Regions from separate parts of the Proteiniborus sp. DW1 genome, predicted to be linked through region 1. Evidence: a T-box and tRNA genes for the amino acid it is inferred to sense, from the RefSeq annotation. Region 1 holds a T-box; the other holds one or more tRNA genes.
What was found. A T-box is a leader RNA that pairs with one kind of tRNA and senses whether it is charged. The one in region 1 lies ahead of DW1_RS12745 (proline--tRNA ligase), so its partner is inferred to be a tRNA-Pro.
Positions count from the first base shown of each region.

Region 2: it has a tRNA-Pro gene. The T-box ahead of DW1_RS12745 (proline--tRNA ligase) is inferred to sense a tRNA for this amino acid. The anticodon was not compared.

Region 1 is NZ_FMDO01000052.1:9,164-13,607, forward strand. It holds gene DW1_RS12740 (ROK family protein) at 1-376, opposite strand, end outside; gene DW1_RS12745 (proline--tRNA ligase) at 548-2,272, opposite strand; T-box leader at 2,598-2,813, opposite strand; gene DW1_RS12750 (ABC transporter permease) at 2,877-4,052, opposite strand; gene DW1_RS12755 (ABC transporter ATP-binding protein) at 4,042-4,444, opposite strand, start outside.
Region 2 is NZ_FMDO01000038.1:41,906-46,349, reverse strand. It holds gene spoIVA (stage IV sporulation protein A) at 1-1,170, shown strand, start outside; gene DW1_RS15920 (hypothetical protein) at 1,296-1,421, shown strand; tRNA gene DW1_RS09760 (tRNA-Pro) at 2,122-2,198, opposite strand; gene DW1_RS09755 (hypothetical protein) at 2,424-2,801, shown strand; gene DW1_RS09750 (biotin/lipoyl attachment domain-containing protein) at 2,870-4,189, shown strand; gene DW1_RS09745 (YggS family pyridoxal phosphate-dependent enzyme) at 4,208-4,444, shown strand, end outside.

The DNA.
Region 1 (4,444 bases):
TATCCTTTAGAGCTCCGTTTTCAAGCTCTGCTAAAGCAGCTACTGAAGCATCGTTATCTATATAAACTGGTTTATTGAGTTCCTTCTCTAGAGTCTTGCCCAATGGTACATCCTGCCACCCTAAATTTACGCAATTCATAACATTTCCTGTTTTGTTATCAGCTAAGCCAGGTACTCCTACACCTATTCCCATAACTTTTTCACAGTCTGGAGCTTGGTTAGAAACATCCTTAATCAACTCAATTATATCTTGTATCACAGTATTCCATCCTCTAAAAGGTAAAGTTTGACAGCTTTTCTGGAATAAAATATTCCCATCATTAGAGACTACTCCAGCAGTAACATTTGTTCCCCCTATATCTACCCCAATATACATAACCACATCCCCCTTATATAATTTTATTTAAGAATTATTTTATCATAAGAATATGTTGATTAATAGATATCTATAACATGAGTCTTCTCAACCTCGCAGCTTAATTTTTTTATTCTCTAACTCTTATAAATTTAATCATAAAAGCTACCGCCTAATACGGTAGCTTTTATTCTATAATTCTAGTCCTTGTTGTTTAAATTCTGCTCTTACCCTGTCCATTATCTCACTTGTGTTTACTTCAACTTTTTCTCCTTCTCTCCTTAATGAGAATTCTACTATTTCTTCGTTTGCTCTTTTACCAACTGTAATTCTAATAGGTATACCAATTAAATCTGCATCTTTAAACTTAACTCCTGCTCTTTCGTTTCTATCGTCAATTAATACTTCTAGTCCAGCCTTTGAAAGCTCATCATACAGTCTTTCACCTAGAACGACTTGCTCTTCACTCTTAACATTTACTACAGTAATTATTACATGATATGGGGCTACTGATAATGGCCATATGATTCCATTTTCATCATGACATTGTTCTATTACAGCAGCAGCTGTTCTGGTTACTCCTACTCCGTGTGAACCCATAAATATTTTTTGTTCTTTACCATTCTCATCTAAGAAGGTAGCATTTAGTGCGTTACTGTATTTTAGCCCTAGTTGGAATATGTTACCTACCTCTATTCCTCTATCCATCTTAAGTGGCTCTCCACACTTAGGACATTTATCTCCTTCTTGAACTAGCAGTATATCTTCTACTACCTCTCCTTCAAAATCTCTACCGTAGTTTATATTCTTAATATGATAATCTGTTTCATTAGCACCTACTATGAAATTGGTCATCTTTGTAACTCTTGAATCAACTATGATTTTAATGTCCTTTTTCAAATTCATAGGTCCAGCAAAACCTACCTCTGCTCCTGTAACTTCCTTTACTGTTTCTGCATCTGCCATCATTAGCTCGTGCTCTGGAATACCTAGTACTTTAACTAGTTTGATCTCATTAAGTTCTCTGTTCCCTGGGATAACTACTGCTACCACTTCGTCTTTTGCCTTGTATAATAATGTTTTTGCAAAGTTTTCATGAGATGTATTAAAGAACTTTGACACTTCTTCTATTGTTTTAGCATTTGGTGTATGAACCCTTTCCAATTGAAGCTTTTCTTCAGTAGTGGACTTAACTTCATATAGACAATTTGCTTTTTCATCTGTGGCAGCATAGTCACAACTATCACAATAAGCTATTGCACTTTCACCATACTCTGACATTGCCATAAACTCATGAGAGTCACTTCCTCCCATGGCACCAGAGTCACCTTCAACTACCTTGAATTTTAATCCACATCTTGTAAAGATTTTCTCATAAGCCTTCCACATATCATAGTAGGATTTTCTCATACCTTCTTCATCTATATCAAAAGTATATGCATCCTTCATTATGAATTCTCTTGCTCTCATAAGACCAAATCTTGGTCTTTTTTCATCTCTATATTTAGTCTGTATTTGATAAAGGCTAAGTGGTAGCTGCTTGTAAGACTTTATTTCATGTCTTATGAGATCTGTAAATATTTCTTCATGTGTAGGTCCTAGACAAAATTCTCTTTGATTTCTATCATATAATCTAAACATCTCAGGACCAAAATCGTCCCATCTACCAGACTCTTTCCATAGTTCTGCAGGTTGTATAGCAGACATTAAAACTTCTTGAGAATCTATGGCATCCATTTCTTCTCTTACAATTTGTTCAATCTTTTTTAATACTCTAATTCCAAGTGGTAAGTAAGAATATACTCCTGATACTAGCTTTCTAATCATTCCTGCTCTTAGTAAAAGCTGATGACTAGGAAGCTCTGCCTCTGAAGGAACTTCTCTTAATGTTGGCATATAAAGTTTTGACATTTTCATATATATCACTCTCCATTATTAAATTAAATTCAATGACTATTTGACGTACATAAACGGTCAGAAAATTTTTTGCAGTTACTTCTCACAAATTTATTTGTTCAACTGCCCTCCATAAATTTAGTGCTTGGTGCGTTTGACCTACCATCGATTTTCCGAAAAAAGCGTTCAGGAAATCGGGTTAGACATTTCGCAGTCAAGCTGCACAAATTTATTTGCTCGCTGTCGCTCACATAAATTTGGCGCTTGGTGCGTTTGACCTACCATCGATTTCCTGAGAAAAGCGTTCAGGAAATCGGGTTAGGTCATAAAAAAACCTTCATCCCAAAAAAGGGACGAAGGTTATATCCGCGGTACCACCCTAATAGATTATAAAATATATAATCCACTCGAAATAAATAACGGTAAAAAACCGTCTAGACTTTTATTTTCCCGTCTAGAAGCTCTGGGATGGGTTCAATATTCATTGGGTTAGAAATCTCTCAGCCTAGGACTTCCTCTCTGTATACCTTAAATATCTACTATTTCCCTTCAACGCTTTTAATATTTATTTATAAGATTAAAGCTAATATTACTAAAAAATATTTGCTTTGTCAATTATTTTTTATTATGCTCTAAATATTACAGACTCTTTCTTGAACATGTTTACTGTTAATAAAAGTGAAGCTATTATGTATACTAGTGTCCAACCTAATACTATTAGTATATGTACTGGATCGATTATCTGAACTAATGCTTCTTTAATGATGGCAATAGTATTTATTATAGGAATATGGAAATACACCTCGGGTATTGCTTTTCCATCTAAGTACATTGTCATATAAGCAGGTATTAGTAGTATTACCGATAATGGAGCCAAATATGTTTGAGCTTCTTTAAAGTTTCTTGCATAGAAACTTATAGTAAGTTCTAAACCACTAAATACTAAGTTTAATCCCGCACAAAATAGTCCTATGACTAATATATGACTTAACGGCAATACTACCCCTGTTCCTAAAAAACTAGGATTCATCTTAGACGCGATAAAAAAGCCTATTAATGATGCAGCAGTACCAATTACTCCTGATATAAATACTGCAATGAATTTTCCACCTAGTATAGATAATCTACTGGCTTGAGTAGTCAACAATGGTTCTAATGTTTGTCTTTCCTTTTCTCCTGCTCCTAAGTCTGTAGCAGCAGCTAATCCACCTATTGCAGAATATACAGTTATTAGCATAGGGAATATCATAGAAAAGATCATTACTCCCATTCCACCATCCTTAGAAACAGATGTATTCTTTATGGCTACTGCCTTTAATTCTTCAAGATCTATTCCTAAGGCATTAAGTCTTTCATTGGTAATAGATTGGGAATAGGCTTCTATAATACGGTTGAGTCTTGATGTAGCCATATCTGACTTTTGACTAGACTGGTCATAAATAACTTCTACATTTCCCATTGTTCCATTTTCAATTTTATTATCAAAACCTTCTTCAACTTTTACTATAGCTCTAACTGTTAACTCCTCTAAAGCTTTATCTGGGTCGTCAACATCAATTATGTTTATTTGACCTGTCTCTTTAAAGTACTCTTCTAGTTTCGTTTCACCATTGCTTATAATCGCAATATCTATAGGCTTCTGTTCATCATTTATCAGCTCACTAGTTCCAAATCCTAATGCAAATGCCATAATAGGAAATATCAATATAGGTATTATTATACTTGAAAATATAGTCTTTTTATCCCTAAAGGTATCTTTAAGCTCTTTTTTAAGCACAATCATAGCATATCTAATATTCACTTTTCTCACCTACCAACTCAACAAATATATCTTCTAGGTTATTACCTTTAAACTTATGTTTTAACTCATCTAGAGTGGAGACTTCAACTAGTTTCCCTTTATTTATTATTCCTACTATATCACACAATTTTTCAACTTCACTCATTGAGTGACTAGAGAAAAGAATAGTTTTCCCTTCCTTTTTCTGGTCTAATATAAATTCATGTACTATTCTTACAGATGTTACGTCTAATCCTGTTGTTGGCTCGTCAAGTAGCATTATTTGTGGATTATGAACTATACTCCTAGCTATAGATACCTTTTGCTTCATACCTTTTGAAAACTTTCCAACTCTTCTATCTATATACTCTTCCATTTCCAGCTTTTTAGATAACATATCTATTCTCTTAGAT
Region 2 (4,444 bases), on a different contig from region 1:
AAAGGAGCATTAGGTCATGAAGAGAATAACATACCTAGAATGGTAATAACCCCATGGTATGAAAAAGAAATACCATTTGAGGAAGCGGCTGAAATTGGTACAAGAAAAGTAATTACAGATCACTCAACAATAGGAATTGTAGTTACAACAGATGGATCAATCACTGATATAGACAGATCAAATTATATAAAAGCTGAGGAGAGAGTTATCAGTGAGCTTAAGGAATTAGATAAACCTTTTGTTATACTTCTTAACTCAAAACACCCAGAGTTAGATAGTACTATAGCTTTAAGAGAGAATCTAGAAGAGAAATATAAAGTGCCAGTTATAGCTGTAGATTGTTTAAATATGGAGATGACAGAGATAAATCACATACTTGAAAAGGTATTATTAGAATTCCCAATTAAAGAGATAAACATTAATCTACCACAATGGATTGAAGGGTTACCAAAGAATCATTGGGTAAAGAGCTCCATTTTTAATTCCATAAAAGAAATTGTTCACAATCTTCAAAGATTAAGTGAGATAAATCATGCTGTAAATAAATTTGGGGAATTAGATATAATAAGCAATGTTAAAATCAAAGGAATTGAACTTGGAGAAGGAGTAGCAAATATAGAGATGAATGTTGATGGGCAGTTATTCTACAGAATTTTGAATGAACTAACTGGATATAAAATTGACGGTGAACATCAATTGCTAGGATTAGTGACAGGCTTAGCTAAAGCTAAGAGAGAATTTGATAAGGTTGAAAGAGCTTTAAATGATGCGAGGCTCACAGGATACGGATTAGTGCCTCCTAGTCTGGAAGAATTAGACTTAGCTGAACCAGAAATTTTCAAGCAAGGAAATAGATTTGGAGTCAAGTTAAAGGCTATGGCACCAAGCCTGCATTTTATTAGGGCAGATTTGACTACTGAGGTTTCTCCAATAATAGGAACTGAGAAGCAAAGCGAAGAGTTAGTAAAATATTTATTAGATGAGTTTGAAAGCGATCCATCAAAGATATGGGAATCAAATATGTTTGGGAAGTCCTTACATGATTTAGTAAAAGAGCAGCTGGAAAGCAAACTAAACATGATGCCAGAAGACGCCAGAAGTAAAATGCAGAGAACTTTAGAGAGAATAGTAAATGATTCAAGCGGAGGGCTAATCTGTATCATAATATAAAATGGGAAGGGGCACCTTCCCATTTTTGTGTATGCACTCGGCATGTTCAACAACTTGGTGGTGAAAGTCCAGTGCGAGCTTGATGATAGGAACCGTTAGCTGAGGGCAAGGGTGTTCATGCTGACATGGAATTTGAAGGAAGCCTAAAGCAAAATCCTGAGCATAATATCCAAAAATACAGGCAGTTAAATAAAACAATTTGTAGAAGAGTTGAATATAATAAGTCAGGTGTTTTTTTAATAGATGGATGATTAATTACTAAACTTAGATTTTGTGATCAAAATAAACAAGTCAGGGTAAAACCTCGACTGTTTAGAACTAAAAGAAAAATCCACAGCTACAGAATATTAGCACTAATAATATAAAGAAAAATAGTAGAGTATCATTCGAACCAAATATTCCTTGATTTGACATAGTATTACTACCTCCTACTAGTTAATTTTTAATTGTTTTTTAAGGGAGCTCCTAATGGGTGTAATATATAGTATGAAACTTTCAATAAGATGTTACGAAAATATATAATGAAAGGTATAGAAGAAGTATAGAAGTTTAGGGGTTATAACTTATGAGCAAAATTAATAAAATAATAAGATTAAATTCTCTATCATTTATCAGAAGTATCCTTTAAAAAGAATGTGAGGAATGAAAAGTTGGATTAAACTTAGATATTGAAAATGTGGAGGAGTATCTCAAGAAAATATTGAGGGATAAATAAAACTAAATCTATGATAAATTGTTATATAGCATAAATTTTTTCACTAATAAGAGTAGGTTTCTAAAATATTTTGTAAAGATGAAATCTAAAATGAAATAAGGTGGCTGTTAAGCCACCTTTGTCATTAAATATGTAAGCTGCTTATGCATCCAATTAAAAAATACAGCTTTTAATCAAAATACTTATAATATGAATGGCTAATTTACAACGTTAGTTGACTATATAAAACTATAAACTGGTCGGGATGACAGGACTTGAACCTGCGACCCCAAGTCCCCCAGACTTGTGCGCTACCATGCTGCGCTACATCCCGATAATATCATAAGTAAAGCATTCATAAAATAAGCTCATAGGATATTTTGTTAATAATATAAGTAATATTATATCATAAAAATATCAAAAAGCTAAGTGAATATTTTCTTTAATTTTATGTATCAGTAGTAAAATAGAGATTTAATATTAGTTGTTTCTATATGTTTTATAGTTCTTGAATTTATGATATACTTTTTATATAAAGCTAATAGAAAGTAGGTATATTATGTTCTTATCTGAAATTATATTGGTTTTGATAATGCTTTTTTTAGTGAGCATAATTGGATATATTTTAGTAGTTGTTAAAGAAAAACTCTATTTAAGTGATAATATAATAGTTTTAGGCAAAAAATCTGTGACCCAGGATCATATTGATGAAACAGACATGAAGTTTTTCTCCTTAAGTGGAGTCAAATTAAAATCAGGAGATGAGATAAGGGTAACTTTATATAATAACGATAAAGTAGATGGAATAGTAATTGGAGCAAAAACTAAAAATAGAGAGCTATTATTAGTGACCCATAAAGATGAGGTAAAAAGCTTTGAATTAGATAAAATCAAAAAAATAAAAGTAGTAAGTAAATATGGATGCTTTTTCAAATAAATGCTTCATAATTTAGAATTTCTGAATTTTTTCGTTTTAGTTTGAAGGAAAATAGAATTGTATGAAGAATTATAATAGGCAAGAGGTGGTCTAATGTCTCAAGAGGAACGAAAAAAAAAAGAATTAAGCGTAAAAGATTTAGAATTACTTTAATAATAATTGTAGTATCCTATATTTTTTCTAGAATGATACCTGTATTTTCCATAGGAATTCATAAGACTGTTATTGCTGAGGCTGGAGTTATAGAAGATATTGTTTCTTCTAAAGGAATAGTTATTAAAGATGAGTTTGTATATAAGTCAGAAACTCAAGGTACTGTATCTTTGCTAAAGCAAGAAGGTGAAAAGGTGGCTAAGGGAGTTCAAGTTGCTAGAATTAACAGAGCAGAGGGGAGTACATATTCAAATGAGTTAGAAGAGATAAATAGACAGATAGAGATATTAAAAAAATCATCAGATAATAAGGAAATACTTAATGAAGATAAAAATAAAATACATGATAATATTGCTTCAATAATTGATGAACTTCAAAATAGTATATTAAGTGGAAATTATAGCGATGCTCTTATACACAGGGATACCTTACTAATGACTATTGACAAGCAACAGCTAGTTGCAGGGCAAAATAGTCTCATGTCTAATAGCTTAGATAATCTCCTAGAACGAAAGAATGAAATTATCAAAAATATGGAAAGTTCTAAACATGTAAGCTACGCTCCAAAATCTGGAATAATAAGCTACCAGCTAGATGGTTTAGAGGATATTTTTACAATAAGCAAAATCAATGATTATGAATCTAGTGATTATAGACTTATAGATGTAAACAAAACAGACTTGACAGAAAAGAATATAGTTAATTTTGGAGAGCCTGTTTATAAGATAATAGATAATTTCACATGGTATATAATGACGGAAGTTGATTCTAAGGGAATGGACAAGCTTGAAGAAGGTAAGACAATATACATAAAAATCAATGATGATGAAAGAAAAATAATATCTAGAGTAGTAAGACTTGTTAAAGAAAATGACAAATGCTTTATTATCTTAAAACTAACGGAATATTTCCACGAATATTACAATGAAAGATACTTAGATATCCATATAGTTAAAAACACATATGAGGGACTGATAATTCCAAGTAAGTCCATAATAGAAAAAGATGGAATAAAGGGTGTTTATATTAAAGATATAAGCGGAATAGTTAAATTTAGACCAATAAAAATATTAGCTAGCCATAATGAGCATACTATTGTAAGTAAAGGGGCTGGGCTTAATAGTGTAATAGAGCTTGAAATAAATGGTGAAGTTCAGAAATTTAATACTATGCAAATGTATGATGAAGTATTTGTTAATGGAAGTAAGATTAAAGAAGGACTTATAATTGATTAACATAGGGAGGGATTATCGATTTATATTAAAAATAACATTGATAAAATTTATGAAAGAGTAAACAGTATCATATCTAAAAAAGGCTTAAGCTTGGATGATATTACAATAGTAGCTGTAACTAAAACAGTAGATGTTGACAGAATTAACGAGGCTATTTCCTATGGAATTTCAGATATTGGAGAAAATAAAGTTCAGGAAATTCAATGCAAATATGAGAAAATAGTTCCAAACACAAAATGGCATATGATAGGGCAC